2 regions of the Klebsiella sp. HN106 genome follow, and region 1 is predicted to be linked to the other one. Evidence: predicted binding sites of a transcription regulator. Region 1 holds the regulator's gene; the other holds the start of a gene.
The links. The regulator PhoB, encoded in region 1, activates phosphate uptake and scavenging genes when phosphate is short. The targets are predictions, from matches to a motif close to CTGTCATAAAACTGNCNNAT.
Positions count from the first base shown of each region.

Region 2: uvrB (excinuclease ABC subunit UvrB) is a predicted target of PhoB. The motif match lies at 7,010-7,029, and genes of this name have one in related genera.

Region 1 is NZ_JBLURD010000002.1:863,810-878,708, forward strand. Features, by position in the region: gene malZ (maltodextrin glucosidase) at 1-135, opposite strand, end outside; gene proY (proline-specific permease ProY) at 289-1,659, opposite strand; gene brnQ (branched-chain amino acid transporter carrier protein BrnQ) at 1,783-3,102, opposite strand; gene phoR (phosphate regulon sensor histidine kinase PhoR) at 3,521-4,810, opposite strand; gene phoB (phosphate response regulator transcription factor PhoB) at 4,832-5,521, opposite strand; gene sbcD (exonuclease subunit SbcD) at 5,826-7,028, shown strand; gene sbcC (exonuclease subunit SbcC) at 7,025-10,159, shown strand; gene ACSIPU_RS10665 (NUDIX hydrolase) at 10,465-10,827, shown strand; gene mak (fructokinase) at 10,876-11,781, opposite strand; gene rdgC (recombination-associated protein RdgC) at 11,872-12,783, shown strand; gene ppnP (pyrimidine/purine nucleoside phosphorylase) at 12,826-13,110, opposite strand; gene ACSIPU_RS10685 (AroM family protein) at 13,198-13,878, opposite strand; gene ACSIPU_RS10690 (YaiA family protein) at 14,133-14,324, opposite strand; gene aroL (shikimate kinase AroL) at 14,396-14,899, opposite strand, start outside.
Region 2 is NZ_JBLURD010000002.1:261,491-276,389, forward strand. Features, by position in the region: gene yvcK (uridine diphosphate-N-acetylglucosamine-binding protein YvcK) at 3-908, shown strand; gene eptA (phosphoethanolamine transferase EptA) at 1,019-2,662, shown strand; gene pmrA (two-component system response regulator PmrA) at 2,659-3,330, shown strand; gene pmrB (two-component system sensor histidine kinase PmrB) at 3,335-4,432, shown strand; gene uvrB (excinuclease ABC subunit UvrB) at 4,743-6,758, opposite strand; gene ACSIPU_RS07895 (ABC transporter ATP-binding protein) at 7,470-8,192, shown strand; gene bioD (dethiobiotin synthase) at 8,134-8,856, opposite strand; gene bioC (malonyl-ACP O-methyltransferase BioC) at 8,849-9,604, opposite strand; gene bioF (8-amino-7-oxononanoate synthase) at 9,588-10,745, opposite strand; gene bioB (biotin synthase BioB) at 10,742-11,782, opposite strand; gene bioA (adenosylmethionine--8-amino-7-oxononanoate transaminase) at 11,990-13,279, shown strand; gene ACSIPU_RS07925 (kinase inhibitor) at 13,349-13,825, shown strand; gene ACSIPU_RS07930 (amino acid permease) at 13,930-14,899, opposite strand, start outside.

The sequences.
Region 1 (14,899 bases):
CTCCTCGTTATCTTCTTCCGCGCGTAGCGTGACCCGCGGCGGCAGATCCTCGCCGCTTAACCATAGCGTGATAATCAGTCGTTCCGGCTGCTCCTTAATAAACGGAGCAACCGGGAGGTGCCATGCCTTCAACATCATTATTCCTCTCTTTGCAGAATGGGCACACCTTGCCATAGCGTACTGGCGTATGACTCATCGTCGGCAGAATTATTGGGGGAGGATGGCGGGGGTGGAGGAACGGCTTGCCGGATAGCCCGTGCGTATCCGGCAAGAAGAGAACGAAAAGGACTAGGCTTTCGCCAGCTTACGCTCGCGGCGAGTTTTAAACTGCCAGCCAATCAGTAACAGAATAATCCACGCAAAGCCCACGTACAGCGAGATGCGCGTGTCAGGATGGTAGCCAATCAGACCGATAATAAAGACCAGGAATAGCAGGCCAATCACCGTGGTCGTTACTCCACCTGGCACCTTAAACTTCAGCGCCTTCGCCTCTTCCGGCGGCAGACGGCGACGGAAGGCGATCTGCGACAGCAGGATCATAATCCACACCCAGACGGTGGCGAATGTCGCCAGGGAGGCGATCACCAGAAAGACGTTCTCCGGCATAATGTAGTTAAGGTAAACGGCGAACAGCAGCGCGATAGTCATTACCATCACGGTTACCCACGGCACCCCGCGACGGGACGTTTTGGTAAACATCTTCGGTGCGCTGCCCTGCTCCGCCATACCGTGCAGCATACGCCCCACGCCAAAGACATCGGAATTAATCGCCGACAGCGAAGCGGTCAGCACCACAAAGTTCAGGATGCTGGCGGCAAAGGTAATACCCAGATGCTGGAAGGTCAGAACGAAAGGACTGCCGTTGGTTCCGACCTGGTTCCACGGATAGATAGACATAATCACGAATAGCGTACCGACGTAAAACACGAGGATACGCATCGGCACCGAGTTAATGGCGCGCGGAATGGATTTCTCCGGATCTTTCGCTTCACCGGCGGTGATGCCGATGATTTCAATCCCACCGTAGGCGAACATCACCATCTGCAGCGACATCACCATCCCCAGCCAGCCGTTGCTGAAGAAGCCGCCGTTGCTCCACAGGTTGTGGATACCCGTCGGCTGCCCGCCGTTGCCGATCCCCCAGATAATGATGCCAAAACCGGCGAGGATCATGATGATAATAGTGGCGACTTTGAAGAAGGAGAACCAAAACTCCAGCTCGCCGAAGACCTTGACGCTCAACAGGTTGACGGCGCAGATAATCAGCACCACGCTGAGTACCCAGATCCAGTGCGGCACCGCCGGGAACCAGACCCCCATATAGATGCCGAAGGCTGTGACGTCGGCTATGGCGACAATCAGGATTTCAAAACAGTAGGTCCAGCCGGTGATATAGCCCGCCAGCGGGCCAAGGTAATCCTGGGCATAGCGCGAGAACGAACTGGCGGCCGGGTTGTGTACCGACATTTCGCCCAGCGCGCGCATAATAATGTAGGCCGCGACGCCGCCGATAATATAAGCCAACAGAACGCTCGGCCCCGCCATTTTAATCGCGTCAGCCGAACCATAGAAAAGGCCGGTACCGATTGCCGACCCCAGCGCCATAAAACGAATATGCCGGGTACTTAGCCCGCGCTTAAGCTTGTTACTACTTTCCATCGTGTTCCATGCCGTTTTTCTCCTCTGGCCTTCGCGGGGGCAAAGCACCGGGGAGGATGACCAAAAAAACAAAAAACCACGGGACCTGAAGTCCCGTGGTTAAACACCTGTGTAAAGCGTCGGTTAGTGCGCGCTGGAGGCCACCTGACGCCCTGCTGCGCGATCCCAGATAACGGCCAGAATCACCATCACGGCGGTTGGCATCAGCCACGCCAACCCTTGCTCCGCCAGCGGCAGGCGCGCGGTCCAGGATGGCAAAATCTCTGCAAACGCCGACGCTTTAATGCCGTCAATGATACCAAACATCAGGCTGATAAACATTGCCGGGGCAATAACGCGGGACGAATTATGCCACCAACTACGGGTAAAGCTTAATACCACGAGTGCGATACACGGCGGATAGATAGCCGTCAGCACCGGAATCGAAATCTGAATCAGGTGGCTCAGGCCAAGGTTGGAAACCGCCATCGAAAACAGGCCAAGGATAAAGACCAGCGTACGATAGGAGAACGGCAGATACTGGGCAAAAAACTCCGCACAGGCGCAGGTCAGGCCTACCGCCGTCACCAGGCAAGCGATGAAGATCAGCGCTGCCAGCAGGAAGCTCCCCGCGCCGCCGAAGGTGTGCTGGACATAAGCGTGCAGAATCGCCGCGCCGTTAGCGGACTGCTCCACCAGCGTGCCGCTATCGGAACCTAAACGGAACAACGCCAGATACAGCAACGTCAGGCCCACGCCGGCCATCAGGCCAGCCCAGACGGTGTAACGGGTCAGCAGGCGGGCTTCGGTCACGCCGCGAGAACGCGCCGCGTTGACAATCACGATCCCAAAGACCATCGCCCCAAGGGTGTCCATGGTCAGATAGCCGTTGACGAAGCCGTTGGAGAATGGCGCGGTACGGTAGGCTTCCATCGCGTGGCTCAGCGGACCGGCTGGCCAGACGATCGCCGCAACGGCGAGAATAATCAGAGCGATGATTTTCAACGGCGCGAGGAAATTCCCGACGGTGTCCAGCAGCTTGCCCGGATAGAGCGAAACGAGGATCACCAGGGCAAAATAGATAACGCTGTAAATCAGCAGCGGCAGCGGGCCGTCGCCGGTCAGCGGAGCAATCCCCACTTCAAAAGAGACGGTGGCGGTACGCGGAGTCGCAAACAGCGGCCCAACGGCAAGGTAGCAGACCACCGCCAGCAGGATACCGGCAACTTTACCAATCGGCGTGCTCAGGCTCTCTACGCCGCCGCCGACTTTCGCCAGCGCCACAACCGTTAGCACCGGCAGACCCACGGCGGTAATCAGAAAGCCAATAGCCGCGGTCCAGACGTGTTCGCCGGCCTGCAAGCCAACCATCGGAGGAAAGATAATATTGCCTGCGCCGACGAACAGCGCGAAGGTCATAAAGCCCAACGCAATGATGTCGCGAGATTTTAACTGATGGGTCATAAATTCATTACAGCCTGTGGATGTGGTGTTGTAAAAACGGATAAATACCGCGCCTTTCCCCTGGGGATGATACAGCGGCCATTGTCAGTAAACTCAGCGGGATATGCTCCCAAAGCGGCGTGGAAAAGAATTGTTTTTTGAATTACCACGCAAAAACAGTCTGTCTGCGACCGTAGGGGGGCAATTTAAACGCTTATAACGTTTTAAAGCAAGGAGGGATCGCAAAAGCAGATGATTATGCTGACTCTATTTTAATGCGTAGAATTATTTACCTGATGGATGGAAAACATCTGGCTTATCATGCGAACAAAAAAGCAGCTAACGTTCGTTAATTACTCAACTTCGATTTTACTGCAAACGAAAATGACCAGCCGAAGCTGGTCATTGGCAAGTTATGCTGACACCCACATGCAGGCGTTCAATTTTTGGCAATTAAACGTTCCGGTAGCAGGAAGCTAAAGCGGGTGCCTTTACCCAGCGTACTCTCAATTTCGAGGCGGCTATCGTGATGGCTGACCGCATGTTTGACAATCGCCAGCCCCAGACCGCTGCCGCCGGTCTGTCTCGAGCGCGCTTTATCCACCCGATAGAAACGCTCGGTCAGGCGCGGAATATGTTCCGGCGCGATGCCCGGCCCGTTATCTTCGACGCTGAACATTGCCCCGTGCGGCGCTCGCTGCCAGCTTACGGTAATATCCGTTCCCGGCGGCGTATGATTGATCGCGTTATACACCAGGTTGGAAATCGCGCTGCGCAGCTGTTCTTCATTACCCAGCACTTTCAGCGATTCATCAACCGAAAAATGCAGCGCATGCTTCTGCTGGCTTAGCGTTTGCGCTTCGCGCTCAACGACCCGCAGCATCATCGGCACATCGATTTTATCGTTCATCGCCAGGACCGGCGCGGCTTCGATTCGCGACAGCGTCAGCAATTGTTTCACCAGGCCTTCCATTCGCTGAGTTTGCTCGCGCATGGTGTGCAACGCTTTTTCGCGCGTCCCCCCTTCCAGCACCTGCTCCTGCATCATCTCCAGATACCCCTGCAGCACCGTCAGCGGCGTACGCAGCTCATGGCTGACGTTAGCGAAAAAGTTTCTCCGCGCCCCTTCCAGCTGGTGCATCTGCGTAACATCGCGCGCAACCATCAGCAGCTGTTTATCGCTGTAGGGCATCACGCGAATCTCCAGATGGCGGCCGTTATTCAGCACCAGGTTGAGCGGTTTAGAAAAATCCCTGTATTTCAGGTAATTGGCAAATTCAGGATAGCGCAAGAGGTTAAGGATGTTCTGCCCGTTATCGTCAGGCCAGCGTAGATTCAGGATCTGCTGCGCCAGGCCGTTACACCAGAACATCGCGCCTTCTTCGGTGGTCAGCACTACCGCATCCGGCAGAGACTCCGCCCCGCTGCGAAAGCGCTTAATCAGGTTGCCCAGCTCACGGCGACGCTTTTTATTACGCATCTGCATTTGATGCAGTCCGTACAGCAGCGGCTCCCAGCTGCCGCTACCCGGCGGAGGCGTCATGCTGCGGTCAACCCACAGCCACCATGACAGGCGCATCAGATTCCAGAAATGCCAGATAAGAAGACCGGTCACTGCCGCCAATAAAAACCACGGCAGATGACCTAAAAACGCCCCGAGGATCAGGGCCGGGATACAACACAAGAAAAGCTCAAGCGCCAGCCTTTTCCATGACAGCCGTTCCAGCACGGTTCACACTCCTGTCAACATTCAGAATCGGGCGGAGAAACGATATCCCGTACCGCGAACCGTTTGTACCATCCGGTCATGGCCGCTATGTTCCAGCGCTTTGCGCAGACGGCGAATATGCACGTCTACCGTTCTGTCTTCAACATAAACGTTGGTTCCCCAGACGTGATTCAGCAGCTGTTCGCGGCTATAAACCCGTTCCGGGTGGGTCATAAAGAAGTGTAATAATTTAAACTCCGTCGGCCCCATATCCAGCGGATTTTCACCGGTCATGACCCGATGCGAAGAGGGGTCCAGGCTCAGCCCCTGCATTTCAATCACCTCTTCCACCGCCATCGGCGAAATGCGCCGCATCACGGCTTTAATTCGCGCCACCAGCTCTTTCGGGGAAAACGGCTTAGTGATGTAGTCATCGGCGCCGGTCTCCAGACCGCGGACGCGATCTTCCTCTTCGCCGCGGGCGGTGAGCATCACCACGGGAATATCGCGGGTCATCGCTTCACGCTTGAGCTGTTTAATAAACTGCAGACCCGACCCACCCGGCAGCATCCAGTCGAGGAGGATCAAATCCGGCCAGGGTTCATTGAGCTGATTAACCGCGCTGTCAAAATCTTCCGCCTCGACGGGCTGAAAGCCGTTTTGCTCCAGAACAAAGCAAACCATCTCGCGGATTGGAGCTTCATCTTCAACGACCAGAATTCTTCTCGCCATTATTTACCCTGTATTTTTTAGCCATCAGTATAGAAGTGCGCGGCCATTATGCGTCAGATTTATGACAGATTTATGAAAAAAATGACCGCCGGATGAACGCGGATTTCGAATTGTGACGCGGACTTATCGCGCCTGAGAGCAGTGTTGTCCCCGTAATAATTCGGCTTGCTTAAAGGCAGCAAGGGCGTAAGTCCCAAAAAAGAGATAACGATGCGACTGGGTGGGCGCGGGTAGCCAACACATAAGCAACTTGAAGGATGACGGGTATATAATGCCGCTTTCGCTTTTACGCTATGGAACAACTATGCGCATCCTTCATACCTCTGACTGGCATCTTGGGCAAAATTTTTACAGCAAAAGTCGCGCCGCCGAACATCAGGCGTTTCTCGACTGGCTGCTGGCCAGCGCGCAGGAATATGACGTCGATGCCATTATTGTCGCGGGCGATATTTTTGATACTGGCTCCCCGCCGAGCTACGCGCGCGAGCTGTATAACCGGTTTGTCGTTCAGCTGCAGCAAACCGGCTGTCGGCTGGTGGTGCTGGCGGGCAACCATGATTCGGTCGCCACCCTCAACGAGTCGCGAGACATTCTTGCGTTCCTGAAAACCACGGTCGTGGCCAATGCCGGCCACGCCCCCTTTATTCTGCCGCTGCGCGACGGTTCGCCGGGGGCGATTTTTTGCCCGGTGCCGTTCCTGCGCCCGCGTGAACTGGTAACCAGCCAGGCCGGGCACTCCAGCGGCGAAAAGCAGCAGCAGCTCCTGAGCGCCATCAGCGACTATTACCAGCAGCAGTACCAGCAGGCCTGCGAACTGCGCGGCGACCGGGCGCTACCGATTATCGCCAGCGGCCATTTAACCACCGTCGGCGCCAGCAAAAGCGACGCGGTGCGCGAAATCTATATCGGTACGCTGGACGCCTTTCCGGCGAGCCGTTTTCCGCCTGCCGACTATATTGCGCTCGGCCATATTCACCGTGCGCAGGTGGTGGGCGGCTGCGAGCATATCCGCTACAGCGGCTCCCCCATCCCGCTGAGCTTTGATGAAACAGGGAAAAATAAAAGCGTCAATCTGGTCACTTTTACCCACGGGCGTCTGGCGGATGTCACGCCGCTTATCGTTCCCGTCACCCAGCCGCTGGCGGTGCTAAAGGGCGATTTCGCCAGCATTAGCGAGCAGCTAAACCAATGGCAGGATAGCGCCCTGCAGCCCGCAGTGTGGCTGGATATCGAAATCACCAGCGACGAATATATGCATGATATCCAGCGTAAAATTCAGGCGCAGACCGAAACGCTGCCGGTGGAAGTCCTGCTGGTGCGCCGCAGTCGCGCCCAGCGCAACCGCATTCTGGCCGGCGCTCAGCGAGAGACCCTCAGCGAACTGCAGGTGGAGGATGTCTTCGCCCGCCGTCTGGCGCTGGAAACGCTGGAAGCCGCGCAGCAGCAGCGCCTGGAACAGCTTTTTAATGAAACGCTGCATAGCCTGAACGGTGAGGATCGCCTGTGAAAATACTCAGCTTACGCCTGAAAAACCTCAATTCACTGAAAGGTGAATGGAAAATTGATTTCACCGCTGAGCCGTTCGCCAGCAACGGTCTGTTCGCGATTACCGGGCCGACCGGCGCCGGAAAAACCACGCTGCTGGATGCTATCTGCCTCGCGCTCTATCACGAAACCCCGCGCCTGAGCAGCGTGTCGCAATCACAAAACGATCTGATGACCCGCGACACCGCCGAATGTCTGGCGGAAGTGGAGTTCGAAGTCAAAGGCATCGCCTATCGCGCCTTCTGGAGTCAGAACCGGGCGCGAAACCAGCCGGACGGCAACCTGCAGGTGCCGCGCGTCGAGCTGGCGCGCTGCGAGGATGGCAAAATCCTCGCCGATAAGATCAAAGACAAGCTGGAAATGACCGCCTCGCTCACCGGCCTGGACTATGGCCGCTTCACCCGCTCGATGCTGCTATCGCAGGGGCAGTTCGCCGCCTTCCTGAATGCTAAACCGAAAGAGCGCGCCGAGCTGCTGGAAGAGCTGACCGGTACCGAAATTTACGGCCAGATTTCCGCGCAGGTCTTTGAAAAGCATAAGCAGGCCCGCGTCGAGCTGGAGAAAATCCAGGCTCAGGCTTCCGGCGTCCTGCTGCTAAGCGACGACCAGCAGCTGGCGCTACAGCAAAGTTTGCAAGCGCTTACTGATGAAGAAAAACAGAAGGTTAGCGAACAAAGCCGTCTGCAAAATGCCCGTCAGTGGCTGGTACGCCGCGCAGAGCTGACAGCAGAAGATCTGCAGGCGCAGAGCGCGCTACGCGAAGCCCAATCTGCGCTGGAGCAGGCGCAGCCACAGCTGACCGTGCTGCTGAATGCCCAGCCAGCAGAGCACTTACGTCCACAGTGGACGCGTCAGCAGGAACAAACCACCGCGCTGGCGCAAACCCGTCGCCTGAGAGAAGAAGTAAATACTCGCTTACATGAAAGGCTGCGACGGCGAGCGGGGATTCGCCTCGCCGCCCGCCAGCAGTCTGAACGCCTGCAGAGCCACCAGCAAACGCTCTCCGCATGGCTAAAAGAGCATGACCGTTTTCAGCGGTGGGGCAATGCGCTGGCGGGCTGGCGGGCGGCTTTCCAGCAGCAGACTCGCGATACCCAGCAGCAAGCCGCCCTGCAGCAACGTCTGGCGGAAACCCGTCGCAGACTGGCAGACCTGCCGCCCGCCGTGCTGACGCTGGATGCCGAACAGGTCAGCGCCGGGCTGGCGCAGCACGCCGCGGCTCGCGCTCTGCGCCAGCAGCTCTCAGCGCTACATAGTCAACTTCAGCCTCTGGGCCAGCGCCTGATGCAGCTCAACGCCGCCGGGCAGGCCACCAGGCAGGAGCAGGAAAAACTGGAAGCGATGCTGGCTCAGCGCCGTCAGGCTTATAAAGAGAAGAATCAGCAGCTGAGCGATGTGAAAGCCCTGTGCGAAATGGAAGCGCGCATTGCCGGTCTTGAGGCCGAGCGTGCTCGCCTGCAGCCCGGTACCCCATGTCCGCTCTGCGGTTCCGCGCAGCATCCGGCCGTCGCCGAATATCAGGCGCTGGTTCCCGGCGTTAATCAGGCGCGGCGCGATGCGCTGGAGCGCGAAGTTAAACAGCTGGCGGAGGCTGGCGCCCTGGTGCGCGGCGAGCTGGACGCCCTGATTAAGCACCAGCAAAAAGAGGCGGCTGAGAAAGCATCGCTTCTGCAGCAGGAGCAAGCGCTTACATCACGCTGGCAGGAGACGATCGGCGGATTAAATATCGACCTGACGCCAAAGGATGATATTCCGGGCTGGATAAATGCGCAGCAGGAGCATGAACAGCGGCTCTATCAGCATCAGCAGCGTCTGGCCTGGCAGGCTCAGCAGCAGGAGTGCCAGCAGCAGCTTCAGCAGCTACAGCAGGAACAAGAGCAGCGCAGCGCCGCGCTGGCGGCCGAACTGAGCGCCTTTAGCCTGAGCCTACCGGCTGCAGAGCAGACCGCGAGCTGGCTGGCGCTGCGGGAAGAAGAGACCCGCAGCTGGCAGGCCAAACAGAATGAACTGCTCGCCCTGCAGGAACAGCTCCAGCAGCTGACCCCGCTGCTGGAGGCCTTACCGGAAACGGACTTAGCGGCAGAACCCGCGCCGCTCGACGGCTGGCGTCAGGTGCACGATGAATGCCTCGCGATCCAGAGCCAGTGGCAAACTCTGGGGCAGCAGGAGAGCCAGCAGCAGGTTCAGTTGAAAGAGAGCGAAGCGCAGTTCAGCGCAGCGCTGGCCGCCAGCCCCTTCGCGGACCGGCAGGCATTTCTCGCCGCGCTGCTTGATGAGGAAACGCGCCAGCGTCTCGAAAACCTGAAACAGACGCTGGAGAGCAGGCTACAGCAGAATCAGGCGCTGGCGCTACGGGCTCGCGAAGCGCTCGATAACCACAGCCGGCAGCCGCCGGCGGAAATGGACTTCAGCCAGTCTCTTGAGCAGGTGCAGGAACAGCTTCAGCAGCTAACGACGCTGCTGCGGGAAAACAGCGCCCGTCAGGGAGAGATTCGCCAGCAGCTGAAACAGAATGCAGAAAACCAGCAGCGTCAGCACGCTTTACGCCAGCAGATGGAGCGCACTGCGCAGGAAGTGGAAGACTGGGGATGGCTGAACTCGCTTATCGGCTCCAGGGAGGGCGATAAATTCCGTAAATTTGCCCAGGGCCTGACGCTGGATAATCTGGTGTGGCTGGCCAACCACCAGCTTAATCGCCTGCACGGTCGCTATCTGCTGCAACGTAAAGCCAGCGATGCCCTGGAGCTTGAAGTGGTCGACACCTGGCAAGCGGACGCGGTGCGCGACACCCGGACCCTCTCCGGCGGCGAGAGTTTCCTCGTAAGCCTCGCGCTGGCGCTGGCGCTCTCCGACCTGGTGAGCCATAAGACGCGGATAGACTCGTTGTTTCTTGATGAGGGCTTCGGCACGCTGGATAGCGAAACCCTCGATACCGCGCTGGATGCGCTGGACGCGCTCAACGCCAGCGGCAAGATTATCGGCGTCATCAGCCACGTCGAGGCGATGAAAGAGCGCATTCCGGTGCAAATTAAAGTTAAAAAGATCAACGGGCTGGGCTATAGCCGCCTGGATAAAACCTTCGCCGTCGAGTAACTTTCTTCATCCTTTTCATCCCTGATGACCTCCTCCCGACAGGGGGTCATCAATCTCCTCTCAGCTCTCAAATCACGACTCATCTTGATTATGCACGAATTCGCATGATACGTTAACATTACTTTCTAATTCGGTAATTAACAGGCAGCCTCATGCGCGTAAATGTCAATTCATTCTCATGAAACGCTCAATTCGTGCAAATTCGTGCATTTAGCTTTCGCACTGGCAAAGCATGTTACGGGAAAGGATGGCCGCAACTGCATTGCCCTACATTCTCCTGCAACGCATCAAGAAGGTCCTGAAAAATGAAAAAGTTACTTATTTTGATCGCCGGCCCGGTACGCAGCGGTACCCAGAATCGTCCGGAATTAATCGAAGCGAACCTGAACAACATGGCCCAGGTTGCGCTAAGCGTGTACAAAAAAGGTCATATTCCGGTCGTCGGCGAATGGCTGGCTTTGCCCATAGCCAAAGCCGCGGGTTCCACGCAAATTGGCGATGAGATTAGCGAGGAATATCTCTACCCCGTCGCTCACCGCTTAATTAGCCGCTGTGACGCTATTTTACGCCTGCCGGGCGAATCTCGCGGCGCGGATCTGGATATTGAGGAAGGCAAAAAAAGGGGGCTGTCGATTTATTACAGCCTGGAGGAGATCCCGGACCGATAATCCGCAGGGTACCCGCTGCACCGTTCAGGCCGCGCAGCGGGTTGAAGATTACAGCGGCCACAGCCAGGCCGCGCCGCGCACGCCGCTGGAGTCCCCGTGCACCGCCCGGCGAATCGGCGTCTCGCATTCACCGCCGAATACCCACGGTTTTAGCAGATTCGGCACCGTCTGGTAGAGACGATCAACGTTGCTCATTCCCCCGCCAAGCACAATGACGTCCGGATCGAGAATGTTGACCACGTGAGCCAACGACTTCGCCAGCCGCATCTCATAGCGGCTCAGCGCCAGTTCCGCTACCGGGTCCCGCTCGCCGACGCGCTGCATAATCTCGCTGCCCTGTAGCCGCTGACCGCTCAGGCGCTGGTAATCGGTCGCAAAGCCGGTGCCGGAGATAAAGGTTTCGATACAGCCCTGTTTACCGCAGTAGCACGGTACTTCAGCGCGATAGCGCAGTTCATCCTCATCCATCCACGGCAGCGGATTGTGTCCCCACTCGCCCGCCGTGCCGTTGCCGCCAATATGGGCGCGTTCGTTAAGCGCCACGCCTGAACCGCAGCCGGTGCCAATGATGACTGCAAATACCGTTTGCGCCCCGACCGCCGCGCCGTCGACCGCTTCCGACACCGCGAGGCAGTTGGCATCGTTGGCCAGACGCACTTCACGTTGTAGACGCTGGCTAAGGTCTTTATCAAACGGCTGGCCGTTGAGCCACGTTGAGTTGGCATTTTTAACTACGCCGGTATAAGGCGAAATCGAACCGGGGATGCCGACGCCGACCGTGCCGCTCTGCCCGGTAGCCTGCTCGGCCATCTCGACCAGCGAGGCTATCGTCTCTATCGTCTGGCGATAATCACCCCCTGGCGTAGGCAGGCGGTGGCGAAATAGCTGCTCTCCCTGGTCGCTCAGCGCGATGACTTCCGTTTTGGTCCCGCCTAAATCAATCCCAATGCGCACTGTGAATTCCTCTCCCGATTAACAATGCAAGCATAGCGACAATTCGCTATCATGCCCGCTGGATTTAACGACAAAGCCGTGGAAATTATCATGCTGTGGTTCAAAAATTTAATGGTTTATCGTCTCAGCCGCGACATTTCCCTGCGCGCCGAGGAGATGGAAAAACAGCTGGCCGAGCTGACATTTACCCCTTGCGGCAGCCAGGATATGGCCAAAACCGGTTGGGTTCCGCCGATGGGCTCGCACAGTGATGCGCTGACCCATACGGCAAATGGCCAGATAGTTATCTGCGCGCGTAAAGAAGAGAAGATCCTGCCGTCTCCGGTGATCAAACAGGCGCTGGAAGCAAAGATCTTCAAGCTGGAAGCCGAACAGGGCCGTAAGCTGAAAAAAACGGAAAAAGATTCGCTGAAGGATGAAGTGCTTCATTCCCTGCTGCCGCGCGCCTTTAGCCGCTTCAGCCAGACCATGATGTGGATCGATACCGTCAACGGGTTGATCATGGTGGACTGCGCCAGCGCCAAAAAAGCGGAAGATACGCTGGCGCTGCTGCGTAAAACCCTGGGCTCGCTGCCGGTTGTTCCGCTGGCGCTGGAAACCCCGATCGAACTGACGCTGACCGAGTGGGTGCGTTCCGGTACCGTGGCTCAGGGCTTCCAGCTGCTGGATGAAGCCGAGCTGAAAGCGATGCTGGAAGATGGCGGCGTGATCCGCGCGAAAAAACAGGATCTGGTCAGCGATGAGATCGCTGTGCACATTGAGGCTGGTAAGGTGGTGACCAAGCTGGCGCTCGACTGGCAGCAGCGCATTCAGTTCTTAATGTGCGATGATGGTTCGATTAAACGTCTGAAGTTCTGCGACGAGCTTCGGGACCAGAATGAAGATATCGACCGGGAAGATTTCGCTCAGCGCTTTGACGCGGACTTTATTCTGATGACCGGCGAACTGGCCGCGCTGATTCAGAATCTGGTAGAAGGGTTAGGCGGCGAAGCGCAGCGCTAATCGGGTAAATTCCTTCCTGCCTGCGCAGGAAGGAAACGAACATTACAGATAGCGGCACAGATAAGAGGTCGGCTCAGCCACCTGCAAATTAAACTCGCTATTCCCCGGAACGTTGAATACTTCCCCGGCAGCATAGACTTTCCACTCGGTTTCACCCGGCAGAAGAACGTTCAGCGCGCCGCTGACTACGGTCATCTCTTCCGGCTGCGCGGTCCCGAAGGTGTATTCCCCTTCCGCCATAACGCCCACGCTCGCACGACCGGTGCTGCTGCTGGTGAAGCCAATGGATTTTACTTTTCCGTCAAAGTATTCATTGCTTTGAAGCATAAACTCGCCCTTATGATCTTGTGTTGAAGGCACAATATAGGGGGCGCTCCTTGCCCCTGTCACGTAAAATTAACGTGTTACAACAGGTTAAACTAATAGTTCTGCCGCCAGCCGTGAAATCAGTATATTTGACAATAAAACCGGAATATCCAGCGCTTTTTGTAATATATCGCGATGCTGCTGGTGGTAACAAAGACAATCCAGCATTAATACGTCAGCGCCTTGTTCAATCAACTCCCTGCCCGCGGCCAGCAGCTGTTCTTTACTACCGTTAACCGGACTGCAGATAGCATAAAGAGGAGTATGCGTTAACACCTGCCATTTATCCCGCTGCAGCGGCAGCATCTCTTCCACCGGAACAATTACTCCCACCTGATGGCCGTCAACAATCGACGCGACCAGCGGCGGAATGATCCTTTGCGGCTCGAGCAGGATTGCATTATTTGCTTTAAATCCGCTAAAAGGATGGGTACTCATCAGTAAAATAAGGTCGTAATTTTGTTTATCGAGCATCGCAATGACGCTATGTAAATCACGTTCAACTTTCTGCCGCGAGACTTGCGCGATTTGATTATCATTGAGCAAGGTTAACAGCGCTTCATCGCCGGGTTCCACGCAGTAATCGCGCATAACCTCTTCGCGCGCCATTTTGCCTAACAGGCTAATATGATTGATCTGATCTTCCCTGATATGTTCAGTTAAAAGCGGCAACATCTCCGCCACCGGTACCACCCCAATGGTCAAAATTGCCATCGATGCACTACTCATATCATTTACCTTTGTCACAACCGCTGTTTCAAAACAGGCTTCTATTTACGACTTCTGCCCCCTGGTGACCAAAATCAACCGTCGTGAAGCGTAGCAGGTTACGGCTAATATGGAATGTAAAGATTCCAGAAGTGCTTAAAACGCTCCTGAAAATCCGTATCTTAGTTAATCATTAGTACTGTTAATTAATTAAAAATGTGATATATGCCCGGTTACGACTTTTTCAGAGCGAATCCCGGACATTTATTGGGGAATTATGACTTGTCAGGATCTTCGTAACGCCGTTTAGCGTCCAGCGCTTCCTGTTCTGTAGGGTGCTCACTGATAAGCGAGTTAGGCGTCGGATGGTCAGCGCGCAGTTCATACCAGGTCACCGTTTGCCCCTCGGGGCCTTTCTCAACGGCGACAACGCGCGCTTCCCTTGGATATGGAGGTCTGGTCGGCATAGCATTTCCTTTTTTTACCTTAAGAGATTTAAAGTATAGGCGCTGCCGATCCGTTTACCCCAGGTAAAGTCTTAACTGGTATAGGTCTCACCGCAGACGGTCGTCATAATCTGTTCAACGACTTCATCCGGCGGGACGGTCGCGTTGATAATATGATGCGCGGCGGCCCGATACAGCGCTTCCCTCTGTGCCAGCACCTCCCCCACTTCATCGCGGATCGGCTTTCCGGTCAGCGTAGGGCGCTGTTCCGCCTTCGGATAGGCTTCAAGACGACCAATCAGGGCAGAAACCGTGGCCTCAAGATAGATCACGACGCCATTTTCCCGCATAAACTGACGATTGTATTCGCTGAGAATAATGCCGCCGCCGGTAGCGATGATCGTTGCGGGTTGAGCGACGCGTTCCAGCGCCTGCGTTTCCAGAGCGCGAAAGCGTTCCCAGCCTTCCTGCTGAACGATAGTCGCCACGCTGCGTTGTTCATGCTCCTGAAGCTCATGATCCGTATCGGCGAACTGGAAACCGCGAGCTTCCGCCAGCGCATGACCGATCGTCGTTTTACCGCAGCCGCGAGGCCC
Region 2 (14,899 bases), 600 kb from region 1:
TTATGCGCAATCGTACTTTCGCCGATCTTGATCGCGTTGTGGCTCTCGGCGGCGGACACGGGCTGGGACGGGTAATGTCATCGCTTTCTTCGCTGGGTTCGCGCCTGACGGGCATTGTGACTACAACCGATAACGGCGGATCAACAGGACGTATTCGCCGCGCGGAAGGCGGCATCGCCTGGGGCGATATGCGCAACTGTATTAATCAGTTAATTGCTGAACCCAGCGTGGCCTCGGCGATGTTTGAATACCGTTTTAGCGGTAACGGCGAACTTTCCGGGCATAACCTCGGAAACCTGATGCTTAAGGCCCTCGATCATCTGAGCGTTCGGCCGCTTGAAGCGATCAATTTGATCCGCAATTTACTGAAGGTCGATGCGTTTCTGATCCCGATGTCGGAACAGCCGGTCGATCTGATGGCTATCGATCAGGACGGGCACGAAATTTACGGCGAAGTCAATATCGATCAGTTGGCCTGCGTACCGCGCGAGCTTATGCTCTCCCCGCCGGTGCCCACAACCCGGGAGGCGCTAGAAGCTATCGCCGAAGCCGATTTAATCCTCATTGGCCCCGGCAGTTTCTATACCAGCCTGATGCCGATTTTGCTGCTTGATGAACTGGCGCAAGCGCTGCGCCGCACGCCCGCGCCAATGGTATTTATCGATAACCTCGGCAAAGAGCATAGCCCGGCGGCCAGCCTGACGCTGGCCGACAGGGTCGCCATTATGGAGCAACAAATCGGCAAACGAGTAATTGACGCGCTGGTTGTCGGCCCGAAAGCCGATACCGCAGGGGTTGAACAGCGGGTCATCATTCAGACGCCGCTGGACGCCAGCGATGTGCCCTATCGCCACGATCGGCAGCTATTACGCAACGCGCTGGAACAGGCCATTCAGGCGTTAGGTTAATCCTCAAGCGGCTTAATTGTGGCGGCAAAAGCTGGCTGGCTTAAAATCTTAAGGTTGTCTTAAAAAAGAATCGGCAGGATAGCGAACATCTCTTCATGTGGACGTTCGCTATGTCGTTATTTTCTTTACGTCGGCCGGTACTCAGCCGTACGGCCTATTTGCTTCTGTTCGCCTGCTATATCGGCCTCGCGCTGAATCTTGCTTTCTATCGCCAGGCATTTACCCTGCTGCCGGTTAACGGTCTGCATAACTGGCTGGTATTCCTCAGTATGCCGATAGTGGCCATCAGCGTGATGAATATCATCACCACTCTCGCCTCGTTCCTGAAGCTCGACCGCCTCGTGGTTAGCCTGTTTATTTTGCTCAGCGCCTCGGCCCAGTATTTTATCTGGACCTTCGGGGTGGTTATCGATCGGGCGATGATTACCAATATTTTCGATACCACGCCCGCGGAGAGCTTTGCGCTGCTCTCCGGGAAAATGGTGCTGATACTGGGGCTTTCCGGCATTCTGGCCGTCGTCGCGGCATGGTGGATCAAAATTCGCAAACCGCAGACGCTTTGGCGCAGTCTTGCCGTACGGCTGGTGAGCATCGCGGTTTCAGCGCTGCTGATTATTCTGGTCGCCGCCCTCTTCTATAAAGATTACGCTTCGCTGTTTCGCAACAACAAAGAGCTGGTAAAGTCCCTGAGCCCGTCAAACAGCATTGTGGCGGTGAATTCATGGTATGCGCATAACAGAATGGACAATCTTCCGCTGGTCAAAATTGGCGAAGACGCCGTTCAGAAGCCGCAGATGCGCAGCGGACCGCGGAAAAATCTGACCATTGTAGTGTTAGGTGAAACTTCGCGGGCGGCCAACTTCTCCCTGAACGGCTACTCTCGCGAGACCAACCCGCGTCTGAAGCAGGATAACGTGATCTATTTCGCTAATACGACTTCCTGCGGCACCGCTACCGCGGTTTCCGTCCCCTGCATGTTCTCTAATATGCCGCGCGCCCACTATGATGAAGAGCTGGCGCATCATCAGGAAGGCGTGCTGGATATCCTGCAACGGGCGGGAATTAAAGTGCAGTGGAATGACAACGACGGCGGCTGTAAAGGGGCCTGCGACCGGGTGCCGCACGAAAACGTCACCGATCTTAAGCTGAGCGGCCAGTGCATCGACGGCGAGTGCTACGACGAAGTGCTGTTCCATAATCTGGATAGCTATATCGATAATCTACAGCAGGACGGGATTATCGTTCTGCATACCATCGGCAGCCACGGGCCGACCTACTACAATCGCTATCCGGCGCAGTTTAAACAGTTTACGCCGACCTGCGATACCAATGAGATCCAGAGCTGCACCCAGCAACAGCTCACTAATACCTACGACAACACGATTTTGTATGTCGATTATGTGGTCGACAAAGCGATAAAATTACTGCAGTCGAAGCAGGATAAATTTACCACCAGCCTGGTATATCTCTCGGATCACGGAGAGTCGCTTGGCGAGGATGGGGTGTATTTGCACGGGCTGCCGTGGTCCATTGCGCCGGATACGCAAAAACATGTGCCCATGCTGCTGTGGTTGTCAGCGGATTATCAACAGCGCTATGGGGTCTCCAGCCAGTGTTTGCAGCAAAAAGCGAAAACCCAAACGTATTCGCAGGATAACCTTTTCTCCACCCTGCTCGGTCTGCTCGGGGTCAGCACTCACGAGTACCAGGCAACAGACGATATTTTAACGCCATGTAGAGAGGCAGGCCGATGAAAATTTTAGTCATTGAAGACGATGCGCTCCTGTTACAAGGATTAATTCTGGCGATGCAAAGCGAGGGCTACGTGTGCGACGGCGTCTCTACCGCCCACGAAGCCGCGCTCTCGCTGGCCAGCAACCACTACAGTCTGATGGTGCTTGACCTCGGGCTGCCCGATGAGGACGGCCTGCACTTTCTGGCACGCATGCGGCGAGAGAAGTTTAGCCAGCCGGTGCTGATCCTCACCGCCCGCGATACCGTCGATGAACGTATTAGCGGCCTGGATACCGGCGCGGATGACTATCTGGTTAAACCCTTCGCTCTTGAAGAGCTTAACGCGCGCATCCGCGCCCTGCTGCGTCGCCACAACAATCAGGGCGATAACGAGCTGACTATCGGTAACCTGCGCCTGAACGTCACCCGGCGGCTGGTCTGGCTCGGCGAACAGTCCCTGGATCTAACCCCGAAAGAGTACGCGCTGCTCTCCCGCCTGATGATGAAGGCGGGCAGTCCGGTACACCGCGAAATTCTTTATAACGATATCTACAGCTGGGACAACGAACCGGCCACTAATACGCTGGAAGTGCATATCCATAATTTACGCGATAAGGTGGGTAAATCGCGGATCCGCACCGTCCGCGGCTTCGGCTATATGCTGGTCGATAATACAGGAGCCGAATAACGCTATGGCTCTGTTTGTCAGTAAAAACTGGACCATGCGCCATCGGCTGCTGCTGACCATTGGCGCGATACTGGCGGTTTGCCAGCTCATCAGCGTGTTCTGGCTGTGGCATGAAAGCCAGGAACAGATTCAGCTGCTGGTGGCCAGCGCCATCGAAGGTCATAATAATCAGAAGCATATTGAGCATGAGGTTCGTGAAGCGGTAGCCAGTCTGCTGATCCCGAGCCTGCTGATTATCGGCCTGGCGCTCTATATCTCCCTGCTGGCGGTGAAAAAAATCACCAGGCCGCTATCCCGCCTCCAGCAGGAACTTGAAAGCCGTACCCCGGATAACCTGCGGCCTATCGCCCTGCAAGAGTCGGTGCCCGAAGTCACCGCGGTCACTACCGCGATTAATCAGCTGGTCTCCCGCCTTAACTTAACGCTCGATCGCGAACGCCTGTTTACCGCCGACGTCGCCCATGAGCTGCGCACGCCCCTGGCCGGATTGCGTCTGCATCTGGAGCTGCTGGCGAAAGTGCATGGCGTAAGCGTCGCCCCGCTGATCCAGCGCCTCGATCAGATGACCAACAGCATTAATCAACTGCTTCAGCTGGCGCGGGTCGGCCAGTCTTTCTCCGCCGGCAGCTATCAGCAGGTCAGGCTGAAGGAAGATGTGATCGAGCCGCTGCGCAGCGAACTGGAGACGATGCTGGAACAGCGTCAGCAAAAGCTGGTGGTCAGCGACAAAGAGGGTGAAGCGATAGTGTCAGGTGACGCCACGCTGGTGCAGGTGATTTTACGCAATCTGGTAGAAAACGCGCATCGTTACAGCCCGACGGGTTCAACGATTAAAGTGTCGATAGCCCCCGGCTCCACGCCGGTTCTGGCGGTAGAAGATGAAGGTCCGGGCATTGATGAGGCCAAAAGCGGTGAATTGAGCAAAGCGTTCGTCCGCATGGACAGCCGCTACGGTGGTATCGGGCTCGGGTTAAGCATCGTCACCCGCATCGCCCAGCTGCACGACGCCCAGTTCTTTTTACATAACCGTCAGCCCGGGCCCGGCGTTCGCGCGTGGGTGCTTTTTCCCGACACGGTCCGTCAGAACGTCAGCACCCATTGATGAAAAAAGGCAACGACGATAACAAAAGCGCAGGTGACTGCCAGATATTCGCGGAAGGTTAATTTTTGCATGGCGCTATCCTCAGTAGATTGAGGATAGTTTCGCCAAACAATATTAAGCCAACATTAAGCATCACGGAAAATCGCGACAGAGGGGCAATAAATAGACAAAACGTGTTGCGCCTCGTTTTGGCTCATGCGCTCGCTTTTCTCTCGGGTGGTGGCTAACGCCTTACCCGCCCCACGAAAAACACCGCCCGTCCCCCCTGAAGCACCGGTAAAGCCCGGGCGATATTTATCTGGCAACTCCGCTACGAAGCGGCGATAAACAGATCGCGCAGCTGATGAAGCTGGTCGCGAATTTGCGCCGCCTCTTCGAACTCCAGATTCTGCGCGTGCTGCATCATCTGCGCTTCCAGCTCGTGGATCTTCTGCTGCAGCGCCTTCGGCGTGAGCGCCACGACATCCGCCTCAACCGGCGAGCGAGACTTGCCGCGCCCCTTAGTTTTCGTTTTGGCAATATTCTGACCGAGCGCCAGAATGTCGACCACTTTCTTATTCAGCCCCTGCGGAACAATACCGTGCTCTTCGTTATAGGCCTGCTGCTTCTCGCGGCGACGTTCGGTTTCACCGATCGCTTTCGCCATTGACGGCGTAATTTTATCGCCATAGAGAATCGCTTTACCGTTGATGTTGCGCGCCGCGCGGCCAATGGTCTGAATCAGCGAGCGTTCAGAGCGCAGGAAGCCTTCTTTATCGGCGTCCAGGATCGCCACCAGCGAGACTTCCGGCATATCCAGACCTTCACGCAGGAGGTTGATCCCTACCAGCACGTCAAACTCGCCGAGGCGCAGATCGCGGATAATCTCCATACGCTCGACGGTATCGATATCCGAATGCAGGTAGCGCACCCGCTCGCCGTGCTCTTCCAGATATTCGGTTAAGTCTTCCGCCATCCGTTTGGTCAGCGTGGTGACCAATACGCGCTCGTTGATCGCGGTACGCAGGCGAATTTCCGACAGCAGGTCGTCGACCTGAGTGGCTACCGGGCGCACTTCGATGACCGGATCCAGTAGCCCGGTCGGGCGGACAACCTGGTCGACGACTTCGTCGCCGGATTTATCCAGCTCATAGGCGCCCGGCGTTGCCGAAACGTAGATCGTTTGCGGCGCCAGGGCCTCAAACTCTTCAAACTTCATCGGACGGTTATCCAGCGCGGACGGCAGACGGAAACCGTACTCCACCAGCGTCTCTTTACGCGCCCGGTCTCCGCGGTACATGCCGCCGATTTGCGGAATCGTGACGTGGGATTCATCAATCACCAGCAGACCATCCGCCGGCAGGTAGTCGAACAGCGTGGGCGGCGGCTCGCCCGGCCCGCGCCCTGACAGATAGCGCGAGTAGTTTTCAATCCCCGAGCAGTAGCCTAGCTCGTTCATCATTTCGAGATCGAACTGGGTACGCTGGCTGAGGCGCTGCTCTTCCAGCAGCTTATTGTTTTCCAGCAGCGCCTTACGCCGCTCCGCCAGCTCGGTTTTGATCTCTTCCATCGCCTGGACAATACGTTCGCGCGGAGTGACGTAGTGGGTTTTCGGGTAGACGGTAAAGCGCGGGATCGTCGACTCGATGTGGCCGGTGAGCGGGTCGAACAGCGACAGGCGCTCGACTTCTTCATCGAACAGCTCTACGCGCAGCGCGACGTCGTCAGACTCCGCCGGGAAGATATCGATCACCTCGCCGCGCACGCGGAAGGTACCCCGCTGGAAGGCCTGATCGTTGCGGGTATACTGCAGTTCAGCCAGGCGGCGCAAAATGGCGCGCTGGTCGATGATCATGCCGACCGTCAGGTGCAGCATCATCTTCAGATAGAGGTCCGGATCGCCGAGACCGTAGATGGCGGAGACCGAGGCAACCACCACCACGTCACGACGCTCCAGCAGCGCTTTGGTTGCCGACAGACGCATCTGTTCAATATGTTCGTTTACCGAAGCATCTTTCTCGATGAAGGTGTCCGAGCTTGGCACATAGGCTTCCGGCTGATAGTAGTCGTAGTACGAGACGAAATACTCCACCGCGTTCTCCGGGAAGAACTCTTTCATCTCGCCGTATAGCTGCGCCGCCAGCGTTTTGTTCGGCGCCAGCACCATCGTCGGGCGCTGCAGGTCGGCAATGACGTTGGCGATGGTAAAAGTTTTACCTGAGCCGGTCACCCCGAGCAGCGTTTGATGCGCCAGGCCATCTTCCAGCCCCTCTTCCAGGCGACGAATGGCTTCCGGCTGGTCGCCGGAGGGACGGAAAGCAGAATGCAGCTTGAACGGTTTACTCATCTATCAGGACCTGAAGAAGGGTTGAACGGCAGGTCTTTAATTCTACTCGCCAGCACAGCTTTTGCCAATAAAAAATACTGGATATAAAAACAGTATCCTATTATCGTATCCGGGCGAATCAGCCCTTTTTGCCGTCAGAATAGACGAATAAATAGCGCTTTTGCGCATAATCCACCACTCTGTGGGGTTATCCCCAGAAAGTATTGACATTTAACATTTGTCAAGCGAGTGGATGAATGTTTTATGGCAGCCGGTGACACTTTTCTTACAGGCATTGCTTTTATTTAAGCATTTGAAATATAATGAAATTTAATAAAAGACGGGTTTCGCGTCAATTCGCCCGCAGGCCGCGTAGTCTCTAGCTTACCGCAAGTTTTCTAACTCTAATACACAAGGTTATCCACAGGAATAGTGGATAACTGTCTGCAGCCCCTGACCCAAGCCACCCGAACAAAACCGAGCGGACCGGCAAAACCCGCTGCGAAAAAATTTTATTGAATTTTTTTTGCTGTTTATCGGCAAAGATTAGCTGGATTTTTTATTATTTTTTGCACCACATTCCAGCGCGCGGGCACCGGGAAAGTGCAAGCGCCGTCCGCTTTCTGACGCCGCCGCCTGCATTCAACGGCAAAAACCGAGAGTTCTTTTTCCTGGCAAGAGATTTGCAGCATCTTCTCGTCGCCTGATATCTCAGGAAAGGAGAAAACGTCTATGTTGAGTCTACGTGCCGTGAATCACTATTACGGAAGCCAGCACACGCTATGGAATGTTGACCTTGAACTCTGGCCGGGGAAATGCACCTGCGTGATGGGGCGTCAGGGCATGGGTAAAACCACGCTGGTTAACTGTATTACCGGGCATCTGCCGGTCGCCAGCGGCAGTATGACCTGGCAGGACGCGGGGGCGGCTCCTTATGACCTGATGCCGCTCTCCGCCCAGTCGCGCAGCGCTATCGGTATAGGGTACGTCCCGCAGGATAAACGTATTTTTTCGCAGCTAAGCGTTGAGGAAAATCTGCATATAGCCCTTGCTGCGGGCGGCGAATCCGCATCGGGCATGGCCGGAGAGATTTATGAGCTCTTTCCGGAGCTTTACGCGCTGCGCCAAAGTAAAGGGATTACCCTGACCGCCGACGACCAGTACCAGCTCGCGCTGGCGAGGGCGTTGATAACCCGCCCGCGCCTGCTGATCCTCGACGAACCCTCACGCGGCGGCGGCCCGCGCTTTTTGCACAAGCTCGGGGATTTACTGGTACGGTTGAACCGCGATATTGGCCTGACGGTGCTGATCGCCGAACAACACCTGCCGTTTATCCGTCGGGTGGCGGATCGTTTCTGTCTCCTGCACTGCGGACGCAGCGTGGCCCAGGGCGACGTTATGCAGTTGGATGCGCCGCTGCTGGCAAAATGGATGACGCCGGATCCAGCGCGCTGAGATCGAGATACTGGCCGAGATCCTCGCGCTGCTGCGCATTCGCCAGCCACGGAATTTCTCCAAGCAGCGGCGCGGGCAGTACGCGCTCTAGCGTTGCCAGATATTCAGAGTGACGCTTGCCCGGCGGCTGGATATCGTTGGCGATCCATCCCGCCAGCGGCAGTCCGGCCTGCTGCACCGCCTGTGCGGTCAGCATCGCGTGGTTGATGCACCCCAGCTTGACCCCGACGACGAGAATCACCGGTAGCCGCTCCGCCTGTACCCAATCGGCAAAGGTCAGCGTTTCTGACAGCGGCGTAAACCAGCCCCCCGCCCCTTCCACCAGTACCCAATCAGACCGTTCCTCCAGTTCGCGCAGACCCGCAGAGATCGCGGCGGCGTCAATCGGCCTCCCTTCATCGGCGCTAATGATATGCGGCGAGGTCGGCTCGGCAAAGGTAAAGGGATTAACCTGTTCGTAGCGCAGCACCGCGCGGCTATTGCGCTGCAGGGCCAACGCATCTTCATTGCGCAATCCCTGCGCCGTATGGTCGCTGCCGGAGGCCACCGGTTTATAGCCCGCGCTATGAAATCCCGCGCGGTTAGCCGCCTGCAGCAGCGCGCAGCTGGCGACGGTTTTCCCCACTTCGGTGTCGGTACCGGTAACGAAAAAACGTTTAATCACGTTCGATGACTCCTGTAAAAAGTTGGTACGTCAGCGGACTTTGTCCCTGCTGCTGCGGCCAGGCGAGCTGAAGCTGCCGCAGCTTACCGCGGCTGAGCGGCGCAGGGCTGCGTCCGTGGTGCAGATGGGTAGCGCCGATGCCTTTCAGCGAGCGCATCGCGCTGAGCGCATCGGTAAACGGCAGCGTAATGGCATGGACGCGGCCGGTCGCGCGGCGACCGGCCAGCGCATCACGCACCGCCTGCTCGCTGAGAAAACGGTTGGCGTGCGGCTGCTCATCGATAGCTCGCCAGGCCTGGTTCAGCTCCGGCAAAGAGCCCGCCAGTAGGGTGCTGAACGCCACGCGTCCGCCGGGCCGCACCACCCGGGAAAGTTCGTCAAGGGCGGTGACGAGGTTGTCGCACCACTGCACCGCCAGGTTGCTCCACGCCAGGTCGACGCAGCCGTTCGCCAGCGGCAGCGCTTCGATGTCGCCTTCGACGTAGCGATGCGCGCAGCCGCCGCGGCGGGCTTCAGCCAGCATGTCGACGGAAAGGTCCAGCGCCGTCACCCGACTCCCCGCATCAAGCCAGAAGCGGCTCATGCTACCGGGACCGCAACCCGCGTCCAGCACCTCGGGGAAGGTTTTAATATCGAGCTGCGCCAGCAGCAGAGAGGCGCTACGCCGCTGTAATTCGTCATGCAGGGCGTACTGTCCCGCCGCGCGGCCAAACGCCGCCGCTACCGCGCGTTTATTCACCACCGTCATGCAGTACCTCCAGCAGCCGGGCAATATCGGCGGAATCGTGCGCAGCGGTCAACGTCAGGCGCAGGCGGGCGCTACCGACGGGAACCGTCGGCGGGCGGATTGCCGTCGCCCAGCAGCCGCGCTCGCGTAGACAGGCTGCCAGCCGCAGCGCGCGAGCGTTATCGCCGACGATCAGCGGCTGAATCGCGCTGTCAGAATGGGTCAGTTCGCCGGAATAATGGGTCATTTCGCGGCGAAAATCTGCAATATGGCCAGCCAGCTTTTCCCGCCGCTGCCGGCCATCGTCGCTACGTATCACCTCAAGCGCGGCGCTGAGCGCCACTGCCTGCGCCGGGGGCATGGCGGTGCTGTAAATGAGATGGCGGGCAAACTGCAGCAGATAATCCGCCAGCGCTTCGCTACAGAGGACCGCCGCCCCGCTGACGCCAAACGCTTTACCGAAGGTGACGATCAGCAAATCCGGATGAACCTGCTGGCTATAACAGCTGCCTCGCCCCTCTTCGCCGAGCGCGCCGATACCGTGCGCGTCGTCAACCAGCAGAAGCGCCCCGGCCTCCCGCGACGCTTGCTGAACCTCCGCCAGCGGCGCGCTATCGCCGTCCATGCTAAAAATGCCTTCAGTCACCACCAGCTGCTGACCGGATAGCGGTTTCGCCAGCAGTTCCCGCAGATGTCGGGAGTCATTGTGCTGAAAACGCCGCAGCTGCGCCGGGCTAAGGCTGGCGGCTTCCAGCAACGAGGCGTGGCTGAGACGATCGGCGACAATCCGATCCTCTTTGCCCGCGAGAGCGGCAATCACCGCCTGATTCGCGGCAAAGCCGGAAATAAACAGCAGCGCGCGCGGATAGCCCAGCCAGTCGGCCAGCTGGTCTTCCAGCACGTGGTGCGCCTCGCTGTAGCCGCTGACGTGGCCGGAACCGCCGCTGCCGACGCCGTAGCGCTCCGCGCCCTGCTGCCAGGCCTTGACGATCGTTGGATGCTGACTGAGGCCCAGATAATCGTTGCTGGAAAAATTGAGCCAGCGCTGCCCTTCACGAATAAGCCAGCGTCCTGCGCCCTGGGTCACCGGCAGGCGACGGCGCAACGCATCCGCCGCCTGCCGCTCCGCCAGCGCTTGTTCGATACGGTGCTGCCAGCTCATAGCGCCGCCGCGTTGTAATATTCCTCGGTATCCGGGTTCATCAACGCCTGCTCCAGGCGCTGCTGTTGGGCGTTATCGCCTTCCAGCACCGCGGTCTGCTGCGGGTTGATCCCCAGCTTGCGGAACAGCTGCAGGTCTTTATCCTCTTCCGGGTTTGGCGTGGTCAGCAGCTTGCAGCCGTAGAAAATCGAGTTCGCCCCGGCCATAAAGCACATCGCCTGGGTCTGTTCGTTCATCTGTTCGCGACCGGCGGAAAGGCGCACGTGCGAGGTCGGCATCATGATGCGCGCAATGGCGATAGTACGAATAAAATCAAAGGCATCAACGTCGTCATTATCCGCCAGCGGCGTGCCTTTGACCTTTACCAGCATATTGATCGGCACGCTTTCCGGCGGCGTCGGCAGATTGGCCAACTGCAGCAGCAGCCCGGCACGGTCTTTGACCGTTTCCCCGAGCCCGACAATACCGCCGGAGCACACTTTAATTCCGGCATCGCGCACTTTGTCGAGGGTATCGAGGCGCTCCTGATAAGTGCGGGTGGTAATAATATTGCCGTAGAACTCCGGCGAGGTATCGAGGTTGTGGTTGTAGTAATCCAGGCCGGCGCCTGCCAGACGCTGCGCCTGGCTCTCGTTCAGCGTGCCAAGCGTCATACATGCCTCCAGCCCCAGCGCTTTCACCCCTTTTACCATCTGCTCAAGATACGGCATATCGCGATCGTTCGGGTTCTTCCACGCCGCGCCCATACAGAAGCGGGTTGAACCGGCTTGTTTCGCCTGCCGCGCCGACTCCAGCACCTGCTCAACCTCCATCAGGCGTTCGGATTCAAGGCCGGTTTTATAGCGCGCGCTTTGCGGGCAGTATTTGCAATCTTCCGGGCAGGCGCCGGTCTTAATCGACAGCAGCGTGCTGACCTGAACCTGGCGCGGGTCGAAGTGTTGACGGTGGACCTGCTGCGCTTCAAACAGCAGATCCAGAAATGGTTTATTAAATAACTCAGTGACTTGCGACATTGTCCAACGTGGGTGGTGAGCCATTAGCCTCTCCAAAAGTCGTACACGTTCTATTTCACACAGCCTCTTTGTTGGCTGCACTCGCGCACCCCAGTCACATAGTGAACTTTGCTCATGGGGTTTTCTCGTTTGCCGCCTCGATGCTGCGCGAAATATTTTGTGTACGATTCATTGTAAGTTCAGTGTAGACTTGTAAACCTAAATGTTTTCAAAATGGTTTACAAGTCGATTATGACAACGGACGATCTCGCTTTCGATCGGCGCCACATCTGGCACCCTTACACTTCAATGACTTCACCGCTGCCGGTCTATCCGGTAGTGGCCGCCCACGGCTGCGAGCTGACCCTCGCCGGCGGCGAGCAGCTGGTTGACGGCATGTCGTCCTGGTGGGCGGCGATTCATGGCTACAATCACCCGCGCCTGAATGCGGCGATGAAAGCGCAGATCGACCAGATGTCGCACGTCATGTTTGGTGGGATAACCCACCCTTCGGCGGTGGCCCTGTGCCGCCAGCTGGTGGCGATGACCCCGGAAAGCCTTGAGTGCGTGTTCCTCGCCGATTCCGGCTCCGTTGCCGTCGAAGTGGCGATGAAAATGGCGCTACAGTACTGGCAGGCGAAGGGCGACCCGCGCCGGCGCTTTCTTACTTTCCGCAACGGCTATCACGGCGATACCTTCGGCGCGATGTCGGTCTGCGATCCGACGAACTCAATGCACAGCCTGTGGCAAGGTTATTTGCCGGATAACCTCTTCGCCCCGGCGCCGCAGAGCCGCTTCGACGGCGACTGGGATGAGCGGGATATGGCGCCGTTCGCCCGACTGATGGCCGCCCATCGTCATGAAATCGCCGCGGTGATCCTCGAGCCGATTGTTCAGGGCGCGGGCGGAATGCGGATGTACCATCCCGAGTGGCTCCGGCGGATCCGCAGAATGTGCGATCGCGAAGGTATCCTGCTGATCGCCGATGAGATTGCCACCGGGTTCGGCCGCACCGGTAAGCTGTTTGCCTGCGAGCACGCGGGGATTACGGCGGATATTCTGTGCCTTGGCAAAGCGCTAACCGGCGGTACCATGACGCTCTCCGCCACCCTCACCACGCGTCAGGTGGCGGAAACCATCAGCGACGGTGAAGCGGGCTGCTTTATGCACGGACCGACCTTTATGGGCAATCCGCTGGCCTGCGCGGTGGCGACCGAGAGTCTGCGTCTGCTGGAAAGCGGCGAGTGGCAGCAGCAGGTGGCGGGGATCGGAGTGCAGCTCAACGCCGAGCTGGCCCCGGCGCGCGAATCTGAACAGGTTGCCGACGTGCGGGTCTTAGGGGCGATTGGCGTGGTTGAGACGCATCGACCGGTTAATATGGCCGCCCTGCAGCGCTTCTTCGTCGAACAAGGCGTGTGGATACGTCCGTTCGGTCGCCTGATCTATCTGATGCCGCCGTACATCATTACGCCGGAGCAGCTAAGCCGCCTGACGCGGGCGGTTAACATCGCCGTTCAGGATGAAACATTTTTTAGCGAATAAGAGACGGTAAAGGCGCGGCGCACGCGCTACACTTCTTTGCTAATCAGTGAATTAATGCGAGGAGAGACGATGAAATTAATCAGTCATGATTTGCAGGACGGCGAGAAGCTGCCTAATCGCCATGTCTTCAACGGCATGGGCTACGATGGCGATAATATTTCACCGCACCTGGCGTGGGATGAGGTGCCGGCCGGCACTAAAAGCTTTGTGGTGACCTGTTTCGATCCCGATGCGCCGACCGGTTCCGGCTGGTGGCACTGGCTGGTGGCCAACCTTCCCGCCGATACCCGCGTGTTACCGCAGGGAGCCGGTTCCGGCCAGGCCGAACTGCCCGAAGAGGCGATTCAGACTCGTACCGATTTCGGTCAGACCGGATACGGCGGCGCAGCGCCGCCGAAGGGCGAGACCCATCGTTATATCTTTACCGTCCACGCGCTGGACGTCGAAAAAATTGCAGTCGATGAGGGCGCAAGCGGCGCGATGGTCGGCTTTAACGTCCATTTCCACAGCCTCGGCAGCGCGTCGATTACCGCCCTGTTTAGCTAACGATCCCGGAGGCGGTACTGCGCACCGGTCCGGGCTACAAAATCCGCAAACCATACGGACCCGTAGCCCGGACAGGCGTAACGCGCCGCCTCCGGGAAGATTAACTACTCCGTCACCGCCAGCACGGCGTTTTTTCTGACCCGCGCGAACCACACCGCCGTCAGCAGGCCGAGCCACACCAAACCGGCGATCAGCGCAATCCGCGTCTCTTCCACCATCCCCAGCACCGCAATAACCAGTCCCATAAACAGTAGCGTCAGCAGCGGCGCAACCGGCCAGAACGGCACCGGAAACGCGATAGCGCTACGCTCCTCAGCGGACAGACCGCGACGCATCGCAAAGTGGGCCAGCAGGATCATTAACCAGACCCATACCGTCGCGAAGGCCGCCAGCGAGGCAATCAGCACAAACACCTGCTCCGGCATCAGATAATTCAGCACCACCGCTGCCAGCAGCGCCACGCCCATGACCACCACCGTCATCCACGGCACCCCGTTGCTGGCGATGCGCTGGAAGCTCTTCGGCGCCAGCCCCTCTTTCGCCATACCGTACATCATGCGCCCCGCGCCAAAAATATCGCTGTTAATCGCCGAAATGCTGGCGCTGATGACGATGATATTCAGAATGGTGGCCGCTGCCGGAATGCCCAGGCCATCGAATATCAGTACGAAAGGACTACCTCGCTCGCCGAAGCTGTTCCACGGGAAAATCGCCATCAGAATCGCCAGGGTGCAGACATAAAACAGCACGATACGCAGCGGAATCGTATTGATCGCCTGCGGGATCACCTTGTGCGGATTCTTCGCTTCCGCAGCGGTGACGCCGATGATCTCAACGCCGCCAAAGGCAAACATGACGATTCCGAGCGAAGCCACGATCCCCTCCCAGCCGTTAGGGGCAAAGCCGCCGTGACTCCATAGGTTATCCAGCCCGGTTGCCGGGAAGGCGTTACCGAATCCGAAGAAAATAATGCTGCCGCCCGCCACAATCATGGCAATAATCGCCACCACTTTGATTAGCGACAGCCAGAACTCCATCTCGCCGAAAACGCGCACGCTGCACAGGTTCATGGCG